One region of the Caldimonas brevitalea genome, then DNA from elsewhere that is predicted to be linked to it. Evidence: predicted binding sites of a transcription regulator. Region 1 holds the regulator's gene; the other holds the start of a gene.
The links. Region 1 encodes HrcA, which represses chaperone genes, less so after heat shock. Its sites were predicted from a motif close to TTAGCACTCNNNNNNNNNGAGTGCTAA; they were not measured.

Region 1 (8,457 bases):
GGCAGGGCGCCGGTGTCCGTCAACAGGTACAACGAGGAGCAGCCCACCGCCGCGATCGCGTCGCTCGCTTCGGCCGCCAGCCGTTGGGCCATCGCGCAGCCATTGGAAATGCCGCTGGCGTAGATGCGGCGCGGGTCGACGACGGGGTGGTCGACCTGCAGCCGCGCGATCAGCGCGCGGATGAAGCCGACGTCATCGACCGCCTCGTCGAGGGCCCGGCCGCAGCAGCTGCCAAACCGGCCCGCGCCGGCGTTCCAGGCGTTGTAGAGGCCGTCGGGGTAGACGGTGACGACGCCCTGGTCTTGCCCGACACGATCCAGTCCCGAGACCGCGCGTTCGTCCTGGCCGTTGGAGGTGTAGCCGTGCAGGCCGATCACCACCGGGCAGTCGCGCACGCAGGTGGCGGGCTGCACCACGTCATAGCGGCGGAGCGTGCCGTTGTGCATCAGGGTATAGCTGACGGCCGGGGTGGCGGCCTGCCTCTCGGCCCGCTCGGGTGAGCCGGCGTCGGCCGAAGTGTCGAGCCGGATTTGCGGCTGGTCGGCGTGGGGTGCGGTGGACGATTGTTGGGGTGCCACCGGCGCTGTGGCCGGGCCCACGTCGCTCCCGCCGCCTCCGCAGGCGGCCACCATCAGGACGGTGAGGGTGCAGGTCGCGCTGATGGGGTAACCGCGGCGCTGCGCATTTCGGTGCGATCCCCTTCGGGCGGCCGAGCGGCGGCTCATGGCCGTGGTGCTGAGTCTTCTGCTGGTGTGGGTCGTAAGCCGCGGCCAGCCTTCGTCTTCGGCTTTCATGTGCATGTCTCCTACCGGGTCTGCCTGGCTTGTGGGCATCCCCGCGGCCTCCGCCGGACCAGGCATCCGGGGGAAGCCGCACGCCGCGACCCTGGGCAGGGCCCAGGCGCGAACAGGGATGCGACAGGTCTGGGCCCAGCTTGGTCGGCATGTTGGGAGGAGGGTGTCGCGTGGGTGACACGGGTCGGTGCTTCCTGGAGGTGCGTGGTGACGCGGTCGCAGCCGACGGGGATGTGCTGACCGGTTCCGGCGAGGCGCCGCGGACGAGAAAGCAGGGGAGGGTGGGATCGCGAGATGGCCGGGCGGACCGGCGCTCACCGGTTGCGGCCTTGTGTTCTCATCACGGGCCGGTGCTTGGCCAGCAAGAAGTCATCGACGACTGGAGTTGTCGAGGAACGCGGCACTTTGGTGCGCCGACCGCCAACCCGCATGAAGACTTGGTAGGCCGTGCAGGGCTCGAACCTGCGACCAAAGGATTATGAGTCCTCTGCTCTAACCGACTGAGCTAACGGCCCTTCGCCTGCAGACCGCGCCGGCCCATGGATGAGCGGCCGCCTTGCAGCAAACGCGTGATTGTAGGCGGTCCTACTGCTACTTCTGGCTGAGCGCGTTGGAGACAAGCCGGGCCGTGATGTCGACGATCTGGATCATCCGGTCGTAGGCCATGCGCGTCGGCCCGATCACGCCCAGCGTGCCGACCACCTCGCCGTTGACCTCGTACGGCGCCGACACCACCGACAGCTCCTCGAACGGCACGAACTGGCTCTCGCCGCCGATGTAGATGCGCACGCCTTCGGCGCGGCTGGACACCTCGAGCAAGCGCATCAGCTGCGTCTTCTGCTCGAACAGGTCGAACAGCTTGCGCAGCGAGCTGAGGTCGTTGGAGAAATCCTGCACCTGCAACAGGTTGCGCTCGCCGGACACCACCACCTGTTCGGTGTTCTCGGCCATCGCATCGGAGCCGGCCTGCACCGCCGCCTGCATCAGCGCGGCGATCTCGGCACGCAGGTCGTCGACCTCGGTCTTCAGGCGCTGGCGCACCTCTTCCAGCGTCAGCCCGGCGTAGTGGGTGTTGAGGAAGTTGGTGGCTTCGATCAGCTGCGACTGGGTGTAGTCGTGCTCGGTGAAGATCACCCGGTTCTGCACGTCACCGTCGGGCGACACCAAAATCACCAACACACGCCGGTCGGACAGGCGCAAGAACTCGATGTGGCGGAACACCGACGGCTGGCGTGGCGAGGTCACCACGCCGACGAATTGCGACAGATTGGACAGCAGCTGCGCCGCGTTGGCGATCACCCGCTTGGGCTGGTCGGGCTGCAGCGGCTCGGCGACCTCCAGCGGGGCGCCGGCGTGCAGTTCGCGCGAGCGGGCCGTCAGCATCGTGTCGACGAACAGGCGGTAACCCCTGGGGGTGGGCACACGGCCGGCCGAGGTGTGAGGGCTGGCGATCAGGCCCAGCTCTTCGAGGTCGGCCATCACGTTGCGGATCGTCGCGGGCGAAAGTTCCAGGCCCGAGGCCTTGGACAACGTGCGGGAACCCACCGGCTGGCCGTCCGCGATATAGCGTTCGACCAGCGTCTTCAGCAGCATCCTCGATCGATCGTCCAGCATGCGAACGATTGTAGGCGGGTGGGCTCCAGGCAGACTAGGTGCATTCCTCACGGCGCCACCGCAGCGGCAGGCCCGCGACCCCTTGCCACAGGCGGTGGACCTCGGGCCGCCAGACACGGGAAATAAGAACTGCTGTGGTGTAATCCCGCCATGCAGTCGCGCTTCCGTCACGTCGCCCTGATCGGCAAGTACCAGGCTCACGGCATCGAACCCGTGCTGGAAGAGATCGCGCACTACATCTCGCGCCAGGGTGCCGAAGTGACGCTGGACCGCGACACTGCGCAGAACACCGGCATGACGCTCTACCCGACGCTCGACGTCGCCGGTATCGGCAAAGCCTGTGACCTCGCGGTGGTGGTCGGCGGCGACGGCACCATGCTGCACATCGCACGTGAACTCGCCCGTTACGGCGTCCCGCTGATCGGCATCAACCAGGGGCGGCTCGGCTTCATCACCGATGTCCCGGTGCACCAGGTGTGCGAGGCGCTCGGGCCGATGCTGCAAGGCGACTACGAAGAAGAGCACCGCACCATGCTGGAAGGCCAGGTGGTGCGCGACGGCGAAGTCATCTTCGACAGCATCGCGATGAACGACGTTGTGGTCAGCCGCGGCGCGACCGCCAGCATGGTCGAGTTGCGCATCGACGTGGGCGACCAGTTCGTCGCCAACTTCCGGGCTGATGGTCTGATCCTCGCGTCGCCCACGGGCTCGACCGCCTACGCCTTGTCGGCCGGCGGGCCCATCCTGCACCCGGGTATCAAGGGCTGGGTGCTGGTGCCGATCGCACCGCACACGCTGTCGAACCGGCCCATCGTGCTGCCCGACGCCGGCCAGGTGACGATCGAGATCGTCGCCGGACGCGACGCGAGTGCCAATTTCGATATGCAGAGCCTGGCCAGCCTGTGGCATGGCGACCGCATCCGCGTCGGCCGGTCGGCCTATCAAGTGCGCTTCCTGCACCCGCGCGGTTGGAGTTATTACGCGACCTTGCGCAAAAAATTGCACTGGAACGAAGGGGTGGGGGGCTGACATGCTGCGGCGTATCGCCTTGCGTGATTTCGTCATCGTGACCGAGCTCGACGTCGAACTCGGCGCCGGCTTTTCGGTGCTGACCGGCGAAACCGGCGCCGGCAAGTCCATCCTGATCGACGCCTTGCAGCTGGCGCTGGGCAGCCGGGGGGACGCCGGTGTCGTGCGCGAAGGCGCGCAGCGCGCGGACATCACCGCCGCCTTCGACCCGCCGGCCAGCCTGGCTGCCTGGCTCGAGGAAGCCGGCTTCGACGCCGGCGACGAGCTGCTGTTGCGCCGGACCATCGACGTGCAGGGCAAGAGCCGCGCGTGGATCAACGGCAGCCCGGCCACCATCGCCCAGCTCAAGGCGGCCGGCGAGCACCTGGTCGACATCCACGGCCAGCACGCGTGGCAGAGCCTGACGCGCAGCGACGCGGTGCGCGCGCTGCTCGATGCCTATGCCGGCATCGACCTCAAGCCGCTGGCGGCCGCCTGGCAGGCCTGGCGCGACGCCCAGCAGCGGCTCGACGACGCGCGCACCGGCCAGGCCGACCTGGAGCGTGAGCGCGAACGGCTGAGCTGGCAGATCGGCGAGGTCGACAAGCTGGCCCCCGGCGCCGACGAGTGGGACGAGTTGAACGCCGAGCACAAGCGCTTGAGCCATGCCCAGGCCCTGCTCGACGCCGTGCAGGGCGCGCTCGAGGCCGTCAGCGAAGCCGAGGGCAGCGCCGACGAACTGACCGGCCGGGCGGTCGAGAAGCTGCAGACGGTGTCCGAGTACGACACCACGCTGCATGGCGTGGTCGAGGTCCTGCAAAGCGCCCAGGCGCAGCTGCAAGACGCCTCGCACAGCCTGCACGGCTATTTGCGCCATGCCGAGCTCGACCCGCAGCGATTGCAAGAGCTGGACGAGCGGCTGGCGGCCTGGATCGGCTTGTCGCGGCGCTACCGGCGACTGCCGGAAGAGCTGCCGGCGGTGCTCGAGGGCTGGCGCGACGAATTGGGCCGGCTCGACGCCGCCAGCGACCTCGACGGCCTGGAACGCGCTGAAGCCGCGGCCCGCAAACAGTACGACGAGGCGGCGCGGGTCGTCTCGGCGGCGCGGCGTGGCGCAGCGCCGCGACTGTCGACCGCGGTGACCCAGGCGATGCAGTCGCTGGGCATGGCGGGCGGCCGCTTCGAGGTGGGGCTGGCGCCCTTGCCGGCGCCGCAGTCGTTCGGGCGCGAAGCGGTCGAGTTCCTGGTGGCCGGCCATGAGGGCAGTACACCGCGGCCGCTCGGCAAGGTGGCGTCCGGTGGCGAGTTGTCGCGCATTTCGCTGGCGATTGCGGTCACCACCAGCCGGCTCGGCGAGGCCGGCACGCTGATCTTCGACGAGATCGACACCGGTGTCGGCGGCGCGGTCGCCGAGACCGTGGGCCGCTTGATGAAACAGCTGGGCCGCGACCGTCAGGTGCTGGCCGTGACCCATTTGCCCCAGGTGGCGGCGTGCGCCGACCAGCATCTGCTGGTCAGCAAGGCCACCAGCGGCGGCGTGACCACCAGCGGCGTGGTGCCCGTCACCGGCGAGCAGCGCGTGGCCGAAGTGGCCCGCATGCTCGGCGGCCAGCAGCTGTCAGGCACCAGCTTCGCGCACGCACAAGAACTGATCGACGTGGCCACCGCGGCCGCGGCGGTTGCCCCGCCACCGGCAGCGGCCGGGGCGCCGGTGGGTCGTGGGAGGAAGCGCTCATGAGCGCCGCACCCGGAGCTTCCTGGCGTGAAGTCGTACTGATCACCGGCATCTCGGGCTCAGGCAAGTCGGTCGCGCTGCATGCGCTGGAAGACGCCGGCTATTTCTGCGTCGACAACCTGCCGCCCGAGCTGATCGAGAGTTTCGTGGCGCTGCAGCATTCCCGCTCGACGGCTCGCCTGGCCATCGCGGCCGATGTGCGCAGCGCCCGCTCGCTGCCGCATTTGCTGCCGGCGATGGAAAAGCTGCGGGAGGCGGGCGTCACGGTGCGTGCGGTGTTCCTCGATGCCTCCACCGACACGCTGGTGCGACGCTTTTCCGAAACGCGCCGTCGCCACCCGCTGTCGGACGCCGAGATGGCCGAGGGCGACGCGCACCGCGCGCTGATCGAGGCGATCGAGCTGGAGCGCGAGCTGCTGTCCGATCTGCGCATCACCTCGAGCGTGGTCGACACCAGCGAGTTGCGCGCCGCGCAGCTGCGCAGCTGGATCAAGAACCTGGTGCAGGCACCGGCCGCCAAGCTGACCCTGGTGTTCGAATCGTTCGCGTTCAAGCATGGGGTGCCCCTCGACGCGGACTATGTGTTCGACGTGCGGGTGCTGCCCAATCCCTATTACGTACGCGAGCTGCGCCCGCAAACCGGCCGCGACACCGACGTGATCGGCTACCTCGAAGCCCAGCCCGAGGTGCCCGAGATGGTGGCGCAGATCGAGGCCTTCATCCGCCGCTGGCTGCCGGCCTTCGAACAGGATCAGCGCAACTACCTGACGGTTGCCATCGGTTGCACCGGGGGGCAGCATCGTTCGGTCTACTGTGTCGAACAACTCGCCCAGCGCTTCCAGGCCCGCGGCACCACCCTGATACGCCATCGTGAACTCGATGCACGCGACGCCGCTGCATGACTGACCCCACCACCACCTTCTCGCTGCCCTTGTTTCCGCTGCAGTCGGTGCTGTTCCCCGACGGCCTGCTCGGACTGAAGGTGTTCGAGGCCCGGTATCTCGACATGCTGAGCGCCTGCCTGCGTGAACAGCGCCCGTTCGGCGTGGTCTTGCTCAAGCGCGGGCACGAGGTCAAGCAGGGCGGCGAGGCGGTCGAGTTCGAATCGGTGGGCTGCATGGCCGAGCTGATCGAGGTCGACAGCGCGCAGCCGGGCATCCTGCACGCGCGCTGCCGCGGCACCCAGCGGTTCATCTCGCACGAGGTGCAGCAGAACGCCGACGGGCTCTGGACGGCCCAGGTCGAGCCGATCGACGGCGATGCGGCGCTGCTGCCGGCCGAGGAGCTGGTCGGCACGGCCGCGGCGCTGGCGCGTGTGATCCAGACCATGAAACAAAAGGGCCCGGTGCCTTTTCTCGAGCCCTACCGCTTCGAAGACGCGGGCTGGATCGCCAACCGCTGGTGCGAGATCCTGCCGATCCCGCTGGCGGCGCGGCAGAAGTTGATGGAGCTGCAGGACCCGCTGGTGCGGCTGCAACTGGTCGACCAGTTCCTGCGGCAAAAGCGCATCCTCGACACCTGAGTGGGCGGGTGCCCCCGGGAAGTTCGGGCGGGCAGGGCCTGCCTCTAACACCCTGCGGCCAGCAGCTTGCGCAGCGGTGCCGGCAGTCCCAGGTCGGGCAGGCGCGCATACGGCACCCATTGCCCGCCCTCCCAGCCCGGCCGCTGCGCCACCCGGATCTGCACCGGGTGCAGCACCCAATCGAAGTGCGTCAGCGTGTGCTCGATGGTGGGCCGTGGTGTGGCTGCCCCTTCCAGCGCGGCGGTCGCCTCGTGCAAGGCCGCCAGGCTCGGGTACTCGGGCAGGCTGTACAGCCCCGCCCAGACGCCGGTGGCCGGCCGCTGCGTCAGCCAGACGCTGTCTTCGTGTTGCAGCCACAGCCACCAGTTTTCACGACGGCTGCGCTTGAGCTTGCGCGTCTTCACCGGATAGACCTCCGGCTGCCCCTGCGCGCGAGCCTGGCACAGCGCGTGTGCCGGGCACAGCAAACAGCTGGGGGAGCGGGCCAGGCAGACCGTTGCGCCGAGGTCCATCAGGCCCTGTGTGTAGGGGCCCATGTCGTCGCCGTCGGGCAGCAGCTGTTCGGCCATCGACCACAGTTCGCGCTCGTGTCGCGGCACCGCCAGGTCGGCGCCGTAGGCCAGCACCCGGGTCAGCACCCGCTTGACGTTGCCGTCGAGGATGGCGGCGCGCTCGTCGAAACAGAAGGCGGCGATGGCCGCGGCCGTCGAGCGGCCGATGCCGGGGAGTTCGACCAGTTCCACCGCACGCTGCGGAAAGCGGCCGCCGTGCTGGTCGCGCACCACCTGCGCGCAGCGGTGCAGGTTGCGCGCGCGGCTGTAGTAGCCGAGGCCGCTCCAGGCGGCCAGCACGTCGTCGAGCGAGGCGTTGGCCAGCGCCACCACATCCGGGAAGCGCTGCAGGAAGCGGTCGTAGTAGCCGAGCACCGTGCTCACCTGCGTCTGCTGCAGCATGATTTCGGACAGCCAGACCCGATAGGGGTCGCGGGTCTGTTGCCAGGGCAGGCGGTGCCGGCCGTGCTGCCGCTGCCAGGCTACCAGCCGGGTCGCGAACTCGGCGCGTGTCGTCTCGAACTCAAGCACGGATGAATCGGTATCAGGAAGGGGCATCGGCATGGAGGGGGCCGCCGCGGGGGCGGCGCACCGTGGAGGCGACGCTCAACGCCCGCCGGTGGCGCCCGCGAGGGGGCGATCGGCGGCGATGTCGGCGGGCAGCTCGGAGACCGGCAGCGGGCCCTTGGCGACCGCCTCGATGCTGTGTAGCAACTGCGCCAGCCGGCTTTGCAGTTCGCGCAGCCGTTCTTCCTGGGCCTCGACTTCCTGGATGCGCAGTTCCAGCTCGTTGCTGGCCGTCTGCACACGTTCCAGCGACTCGCGGCGGCGCTTGAAATTGCGGCGCCGGTCGCGCAGCTGCGAGTCGATCTGCGCCGACGCAGTCTTGTTCCACAGTTCGAGCTCGCCGCTGGCGCCTTCGAACACCACCCGCAGCTTGGACACCAGCATGCGGCGGAACTGCTCCATGAAGCGGTTCTGGGACAGCCGCAACGCATGCGTCAGGCCCAGGTACTGCATGTAGTTGCGCTCGATCAGGTCGAGGTCGCGCACGAAGCGCGCGAGGTCGGGCGGCTTGGGTGCGGCCAGGCCGAAGCCGAACTCGGTGTTGAGTTTGTCGAACGACGCGCTCAGCATGTCGTGGATCTCGCCACCCTTGGCCTGCGCGTCGTTGAGCCGCCGGCGCAAGGCGGCGCACATGTCGGCGAAGGCGCGCTTGGCGCCGAGGTTGAG
Region 2 (8,457 bases), 2.3 Mb from region 1:
CCGCCGTGGCCTTGCCGTCCTGTCTTGTCCCCTCTTGGGGAGGTCGCCGCCGCCTGTGCGCCTCGGGCGCCGGCACGGGGAGCGCAGGGCGTCTGTCCGCACGGGCGGTGGGGGCGGATGCGTGGGCGCGAGTTCCAGCGCGCGCGCCGCCACGCGGGCCATCCGTCTCCCGCCGGGTCCAACGGCTGGCGCTACTGGTGCTGCCGCTGCTCGCGCTGCTGCTCGACGATCCAGCCGGGCCGGCGCTGGCGCAGCAAGCTTCACCCCCGCCGTCGGCACCGTCAGCGCCGGGCCCCGACACACCGCCTGGCACTGTCTTGCGTTATGGCCTGCTGGCAGACTTCGGCCCCTTCCAGATGTGGCCGTCCGGGGGGCCGCCCGGGGGCGCCGACCTCGAGTTGCTGCAACGCATGGCCCCCAAGCTCGACGCGGTCATCCTCCCGGTGCGTTACGAGAGTTACCCGGCCCTGGAAGCCGATCTGCGCCAGGGCAAGATCGATCTGGCCAGTTCGGTGGCGCGCACCCCCGAGCGCGAGCGCGGCTTGGCGTTTTCGATGGGCTATGCCGTGATCAACCAGGCCCTGGTCACCCGCGCCGCGGACACCTCCGCACCGACGACGCCGGACCTCGGCGGCCGGCGCATCGCGGTGGTCACCGGTTATGTGTCGGCGGTCAGGGCACGCGAGTTGTTCCCGGCGGCCACGCGGGTGGAGGTGGGCTCGCTGGAACAAGGCCTGCGGAGCGTGCTCGAGGGTCGAGCCGACATGCTGCTCGAAGCCGAGCCGGCCATCGTCGCGTTGATCGAGCGCGAGCGCCTGACGGGGTTGCGTCTCGCCCGCACGCTGACATTGCCGTCCGGCGAGTTGCATTTTGTCGTGCCGTCGAATCGGGCAGCGCTCGCGCAGCGCATCTCGGCGGCGCTCGACACCCTGGGCGAGGCCCGTCGACTCGAGATCATCCAGCGCTGGAGCCCGCGGCCGGTGGCGGTCAAACGCAGCAGTCAACTGGTGTTCACGGCGCACGAGCTGCACCACCTGCGGGAGATGAGGCCGCTGGTCGCCGGTGTGGTGGTGCACCACCCACCCTTCACTTTTCTAGATGCCTCAGGTGAGCCGGCGGGTCTGTCGGTCGACGTGCTGCGCGTCGTGCTCGCACGGCTCGGGCTGCGCGTCGGGCGCTGGCGGGCGGCGGGGGCTCCCGAGATCGCCCAGGCGATGGCGAACGGTGAGATCGACGTCGGCGTCGGCTTGATCGAAACCGGAAAACTCGGCAGCCAGCTGCGCTTCGTCGGGCCCTTCATGGAATACCCGATGGTGCTGATCGGCCGTCCCGGTACCACTCTGTGGGACCTGGAGCAGATGAACGGGCGTCGGCTGGCCCTGCCGGCGCAGCACTTCTCGCGGCCGCTGATCGACGCCCGGTACCCCGGCATCAAGCAGGTGGCCTGTGACGACGTCGACCGCTGCCTCGGACGGGTGCGGCGTGGCGAGGCCGACGCGGCGCTGGCGGGGCTGTTGGAGGTGACGACACAGTGGGGCGAGCGCCTCTACGGCGACATGCAACTGACCGGGGCCGTCGGCGAGGTGCGCCACGAACACGCGCTGGCCGTGGCGCGGACCGACGCGGCTCTGCCGCCTTTGCTCAGGCGGGCGCTCGACGCGGTGATGCAGGACGAACTGGTGGAGCTGAAGCGCCATTGGATTGCGCCACCCTCGCCGCAGCGGGCGGTGCGTGTCGCGCTGCTGCGAACCTTGCCGTGGGCGGTCGGCTTGCTGCTGGTCCTGCTCGGCGCCTGGTGGTGGCACATCGGCCGGCTGCGCGATGAAGTGCGGCGCACGCGCCTGGCGCAGCAAGAGGCCGAGCGCCACAGCGTTGCCGTCGAGCGCTTCGTCACCTTTCTCGCGCACGAGGTGCGCAATTCGCTGCACTCGGTCATCGCCGGTACCGAGTTGCTGCGCAGCGCGCAGCAGGCGACGCCGAACATCATCGCGCCGCTCGCCGCGTCGGCCCGGGCGACGCTGGGGCTGCTGAACAACCTGCTCGATCGCGACCGGCTGGAGGAAGGGCGGCTCAAGCTGAGCGTCGAGTCGGCCCGGCTGACGCCGGCGCTGAGCAGCGTCGTCGAGGAGATGCGGCCGGCGGCACAGGCCAAGGGCTTGTCGCTGCGGCTGGTGCCGGCCGAGCATGACCCCCTGCTGTGCATCGATGCGATGCGGCTGCAGCAGATCGTGCGCAACCTCCTCAGCAACGCGATCAAGTACTCGCACGCCGGTGAAGTGTGCGTCCGGGTGCGCTGCGAGCCGGTGGAGGGCCGCCAGCCGGCGCATGACACCGTCGAGATCGCCGTGTCCGACCAGGGGCCCGGGCTGACGGCGCAGGAGCAGGCGCAGTTGTTTCAGCGTTATTTCGTCGGCGCACAAGGCCGCGCTGCATCCGAGAGCGCCTCGGGTCTGGGGCTGGCGTTGTGCCGTGACCTCGCCGTGCTGATGCACGGCCAGTTGACCCTGCACAGCCAACCCGGGGTGGGGACGACGGTGGTGCTGAGTTTGCAGGCGCGCCGTGTCGACGGCGAGCCGCTCCCGGCTGACCCGCCGGCCCGGGAGCGCGCCCGGCCGCGGGTGCTGCTGGTGGAGGATGCCGAGGTCTACGCGATGTTGCTCGAGCAGGCGCTCGAGCAACAGGGCTTCGAGGTGCACACGGCGACGACGGTCGCGCAGGCCATCGAAGCCCTGCAGGCCGACGGGCCGCCGATCGAGGCGGTGCTGAGCGACGTGAACCTGCCCGATGGGGACGTGTTTCCGATCCTCGACGTGCTGCGCCAGCGCCCGGGCGGCATGCCGGGCACGGTCGCGGTGATGTCAGCCGAACGCGACGAAGCCTTGGTGTCGCGATTGCAGGAGGCCGGCGTGAAGATCTCTCTGCAGAAGGCCGGCGACGTGCGGCTGTTGGTCGGCCGATTGCTGCAGCATGCCGCCTGGTCGCGCGGCGGATAGTTTCGGGCCCTATCCCACCCATACGTGATCATGAGACAGACCCTGCGCGAGCGAAAAGAAAAAAAGGGCCGCTGTGCAGCGGCCCTTTTCGATCGGCTGTCAGCAGATCAGGACAAAGACATTACATGTCCATGCCCATGCCGCCCATGCCGCCAGGCATGCCGCCGCCGGCGGGCGCGTCTTCCTTCGGCGCTTCGGCGACCATGCACTCGGTCGTCAGCATCAGCGAAGCGACCGAGGCGGCGTTTTGCAGTGCCGTGCGGGTCACCTTGGTCGGGTCCAGGATGCCCATCTCGATCATGTCGCCGTACTGGCCGTTGGCGGCGTTGAAGCCGTAGTTGCCCTTGCCGCTCAGCACGGCGTTGACGACCACGCTCGGCTCGTCGCCGGCGTTGGCGACGATCTCGCGCAGCGGGGCTTCGATGGCCTTCAGGATCAGCTTGATGCCGGCGTCTTGGTCGGGGTTGTCACCCTTGATCTCGCCAGCAGCCTGACGGGCGCGCAGCAGCGCGACACCGCCACCGGCCACGATGCCTTCTTCGACGGCGGCACGGGTGGCGTGCAGTGCGTCTTCGACACGGGCCTTCTTCTCCTTCATCTCGACCTCGGTGGCAGCGCCGACCTTGATCACGGCCACACCGCCGGCCAGCTTGGCCACGCGCTCTTGCAGCTTCTCGCGGTCGTAGTCGGAGGTGGCTTCCTCGATCTGGACGCGGATCTGCTTGACGCGCGCTTCGATGTCAGCGGCAGCACCAGCACCGTCGATCAGGGTGGTGTTTTCCTTGCCCACTTCGACACGCTTGGCCTGGCCCAGGTCAGCCAGCGACACCTTCTCGAGCGTCAGGCCGACTTCTTCCGAAATCACCTTGCCGCCGGTCAGGATGGCGATGTCTTCCAGCATGGCCTTGCGACGGTCGCCGAAGCCCGGAGCCTTGACGGCCACGACCTTCAGGATGCCGCGGATGGTGTTGACCACCAGGGTCGCCAGCGCTTCGCCTTCGACTTCTTCAGCGATGATCAGCAGCGGGCGGCCGGCCTTGGCCACTTGCTCCAGCGTGGGCAGCAGGTCGCGGATGTTGCTGATCTTCTTGTCGTAGAGCAGCACGAAGGGGTTGTCGAGCAGCGCGGCTTGCTTCTCGGGGTTGTTGATGAAGTAGGGGCTCAGGTAGCCGCGGTCGAACTGCATGCCTTCGACGACGTCCAGCTCGTTCTCGAGCGACTTGCCGTCTTCGACCGTGATCACGCCTTCCTTGCCGACCTTGTCCATCGCGTCGGCGATGATCTTGCCGATCGACTCGTCGCTGTTGGCGGAGATCGAACCGACTTGCGCGATTTCCTTGCTGGTGGTGGTCGGCTTGGAAGCCTTCTTCAGCTGCTCGACCAGGATCGTCACAGCACGGTCGATACCGCGCTTCAGATCCATCGGGTTCATGCCGGCGGCCACATACTTCATGCCTTCGCGCACGATGGCCTGGGCCAGCACGGTGGCGGTGGTGGTGCCGTCACCGGCGTTGTCGCTGGTCTTGGAAGCAACTTCCTTGACCATCTGGGCGCCCATGTTCTGGAGCTTGTCCTTCAGCTCGATTTCCTTGGCGACCGACACACCGTCCTTGGTGACGGTGGGGGCGCCGAAGGAGCGCTCGAGCACGACATTGCGGCCCTTGGGGCCCAGGGTCACTTTGACTGCGTTGGCCAGGATGTTGACACCCTCGACCATGCGGGCACGGGCGTCGCCGCCGAAGATGACGTCTTTAGCTGCCATGTTTGATTTCTCCGTATGCTTGAAACTTGTGGGTGAGGTCGTTGCGGTCGGAGAATTACTTCTCGATGACGGCGAACAGGTCCTCTTCGCGCATCACCAGCAGCTCGTCGCCGTCGACCTTGACGGTCTGGCCGCTGTACTTGCCGAACAGCACGCGGTCGCCCACCTTGACGTTCAGGGCCACGAAGTCGCCCTTGTCGTTGCGCTTGCCCGGGCCCACCGCGAGAACTTCACCCTGGTCGGGCTTCTCGGCGGCGTTGTCGGGGATCACGATGCCCGAAGCGGTCTTGGTTTCGTTTTCGAGGCGCTTGACGATCACGCGATCGTGCAACGGACGAAGTTTCATTGCATCTCCTTGGTTGAGAAGGCACTTCCTGAAAAGGAATGAGCGCAAGTGAGCGCTCATCTGCATCACTAGCACTCGCTTGGAAGGAGTGCTAACAGGACGAATTATAGGGATGGCCGACGTGGTTTCAAGAGACTACGAACAGCGGGGAATTACGGGCTTGGCGAACCAGAGGGGCCGCGGTCCCGGCGGGCGGCTGCGCGCTGCGAGCAACGGGCGGCTCCAACCGGCAGCCCGACAGTGGTCAACGCGGCGACAGCGGTGTGCGAACGCCGCAATCCGTTACGTCGTCGGGGGGGCGGACGCGGAAAGCCAGCCCACGTTCAGCGCGTCGGTGTCGGGCCGGCGCCGCCGGGCCGGGGCGAACGCCTCAGCGGGGTGCGGCTGAGGTGACGCGCCAGACGATGTTGCCGACGTCGTCCGCCACCAGCAAGGCGCCGTGCTGGTCGAGCGCCACGCCGACGGGGCGGCCCTGGGCCTCGCCCTGGTCATTGACGAAGCCGGTCAGCACCTCGAGCGGCCGGCCGCTCGGTTGGCCGTCTCGAAAGGGCACGAACACGACCTTGTAGCCGCTCAGCGGCTTGCGGTTCCAGGAGCCGTGCTGGCCGACGAACATGCCGCTGGCGTAGAGGGGCGGCAGGCTGGTGCCGCCCGACCATGCCAGCCCGAGTGACGCGGTGTGCGGTCCGAGCGCGTAGTCGGGGACGATGGCCTTGGCCACCAGGTCGGGGCGCGGTGGCGAGACACGGGTGTCCACATGCTGGCCGAAATAGCTGTAGGGCCAGCCGTAGAAGCCGCCGTCGCGCACCGAGGTCATGTAGTCGGGCACCAGGTCGCTGCCGATTTCGTCGCGTTCGTTGACGGCGGTCCACAAGGCGCCGGTGGCGGGTTGCCAGGCCAGGCCGTTGGGGTTGCGCAGGCCCGAGGCGAAGATGCGGTGCGTCCGGCTCTGGAGGTCGACTTCCCAGATCGCGGCCCGGCCTTCTTCGTGTTCCATGCCCCTCTCGCCGACGTTGCTGTTCGAACCGGTGGTGACGTAGAGCTTGCGGCCGTCAGGGCTCGCGATGATGTTCTTGGTCCAGTGGTGGTTGATCGGCCCGCCCGGCAGGTCGACTACCTTCTCGCCCGGCGTGGTCAGCCGGGTTTGCCCCGGTGTATAGGGAAAGCGGAGCACCGCGTCGGTGTTGGCGACGTACAGGTGCGCGCCGACCAGTGCCATCCCGAACGGCGAGTTGAGCCCTTCGAGCAGGATCGAACGCTGCTCGGCGATGCCGTCTGCGTCGGTGTCGCGCAGCAAGGTAATGCGGTTGGCACTCGGCACCCCTGCGCCCGCCTTCTGCATCACCTTCTTCATCACCCAGGCGTGGATGCCTCCGCCTTCCGGCTTGGGCGGCGCATTGCTCTCGGCCACCAGCACGTCGCCGTTGGGCAGCACATGCAGCCAGCGCGGATGGTCGAGGTCGCGTGCGAAGGCCACCACGGCCAGGCCCGCGGTCGGGCTCGGCTTGCCGCCCTCCGGCCAGCCTTTTGCCGGTGCGATGTGCACGGTGGGGATCAAGGTGCGGTTGGGCTCGGGCAGTTGGGGCGCCGGCCCCGTGCCCGCAGCGACCGTCAGGTTCGCGGTGTCACCGCAGCCCAGCAGCGCCAGGCCGCAGGCCAGGACGGCCGTCCGTCGCAGCGGGCGGGAGGGAGAGGGCAGGTGGGGGTGCATCGGTTCTCCTTCGGTGGCATGAGCCGCGTCGAGCGCGACGTGCTCGATCAGTCCGGAATTTCGTCGATCGAGCGGGGCTCCACGCGTTCGCGGACGTTCATCTCATGACGGAAGCGCGACGACATCTCGTAAGCCTTGATGCGCACCCGCATGATGGAGCCGAGGGGGCGATGTGCCTCGATGCCGTGCCACGGGTTGAAAGACAACACATCGTCGGCATAGACGCGCCGGGCCGGGCTGTAGGCCGGCTGCGCCGGGAACACCAGCTTGCCGACCGGCAGGTAGGGCGAGTCCGATTCGGGCCACACCACCGAGGCGTCTTCGATCGGCATGCGCTGTACGTCGGTGCACAGCTGCACACGCAGTTCGTACTCCGCGCCTTGCGCCGCGAAGAAGTCGACCACCAGGTCGCGCAGCAACGAGTCGCCGTCGCCGTTGACATGCTGGCCGGCAAGTCGCTTCACGTTTTCGGACAAGGGCGCCGCGCTTACCTTGGCCACGTAGTCGCCGTAGCGCAACGCCGCCATGCTGTAGTAGGTGTCGCCGAGCGGGTGGAGGTCGGGGCTGCCCACCGCCTCCAGCGTCGGATGGTCGACGTGCAGCAGGTCAGCCACCTTGCCGGCGCCGCGCGCGAGTGCCGCCACGGCACGGCGCACCAGTTCCGGGTTGTCTGCGTGCTTTTCCATCGTCTGCTGCACTTCCCAGTAGGCGTGGACGTGGCCGAAGGGGATCACGGGATGATTGACGAGCAGAAAGTCCTGCGTGCGTGCCTCGCCGCGCCCGGGCAGCAGCCGAGGGCCGTCGACACCGATCAGCTTGAGGGCCATGCCGCGCGGCGAGGGCACACGGTCGCTGAGGATGTCGCCCGGAGCGCTCGACAGTCGCGCCACCACCGGGTAACGCCGCGCTGCGGCAAACACACCTTGACGCAGCGGCTCGGGCAGCCCGTCGTAGACGATCAGCTCGCCCTTGAGCACGCCGTGGCTCTTGGCATGCGCGTCGCGGGTGGCGTGGCGGTGACGGTCGAACACCTTGCGGTTCACCCGGCCCATCGAGGCGACGATCTTGTCGATCAGCTCTTCTTCGTCGGCCTGCCGGGTTTCGATCTGGTCGCTGTAGCGGACGTACTGCAGTGGTTGCTGCGCTTGCGGCATTGGAACACTCCCTTGAATTTAGAGGTATGAAGGGCGGTGCCGGGCGGTTGGATCGCCGCGGCGTGCCATGAGGGGCTGCGAGGCAAGGCGCGTGCCGAGGCCGCAGTGCGGACGTCGGCGTGGTGAGGGCGGAAGACGATGGCGGCGGCGTGGGCCGCGCCTCAATGGCTCGCCTGCCGCGGAGGAGCAGGCGGTGGCATGTGCCACACGAAGAGAGAGCAGAAAGGCCGGCGCCCTTCAGGCAAAGCGCCGGCCCGGGCGCCGTCAGGCGCCGTAGATGAAGTCGGCCGCGGTCACGGTACCGGCCGCGACGACGGTGACCGTGCCCAGCAGCGCCGCATCACCGCCCGCCGCGGTGGTCGGGTTGTACCAAATCTCGCCGTCGGTGGTGTCGACGTAGATGCCGCTGATGTTGCCTGCCGCATTGCCCGTAAAGTTGGCGCCCTTGAAGAAGGACCCGGTGGCCAGCGCATTGCCGGGCACGTTGCCAC

Region 2: a site for HrcA is predicted at 5,170-5,196, ahead of groES (co-chaperone GroES). Genes of this name have one in related genera too.

Annotation. Positions count from the first base shown of each region.
Region 1 is NZ_CP011371.1:1,153,141-1,161,597, forward strand. Features, by position in the region: gene AAW51_RS27860 (CE1 family esterase) at 1-794, opposite strand, end outside; tRNA gene AAW51_RS05095 (tRNA-Ile) at 1,233-1,309, opposite strand; gene hrcA (heat-inducible transcriptional repressor HrcA) at 1,386-2,408, opposite strand; gene AAW51_RS05105 (NAD kinase) at 2,559-3,437, shown strand; gene recN (DNA repair protein RecN) at 3,439-5,154, shown strand; gene rapZ (RNase adapter RapZ) at 5,151-6,053, shown strand; gene AAW51_RS05120 (LON peptidase substrate-binding domain-containing protein) at 6,050-6,673, shown strand; gene mutY (A/G-specific adenine glycosylase) at 6,718-7,782, opposite strand; gene AAW51_RS05130 (dynamin family protein) at 7,831-8,457, opposite strand, start outside.
Region 2 is NZ_CP011371.1:5,334,856-5,343,312, reverse strand. Features, by position in the region: gene AAW51_RS22495 (transporter substrate-binding domain-containing protein) at 198-2,993, shown strand; gene groL (chaperonin GroEL) at 3,115-4,755, opposite strand; gene groES (co-chaperone GroES) at 4,811-5,101, opposite strand; gene AAW51_RS22480 (PQQ-dependent sugar dehydrogenase) at 5,472-6,812, opposite strand; gene AAW51_RS22475 (catalase family protein) at 6,860-7,966, opposite strand; gene AAW51_RS22470 (calcium-binding protein) at 8,231-8,457, opposite strand, start outside.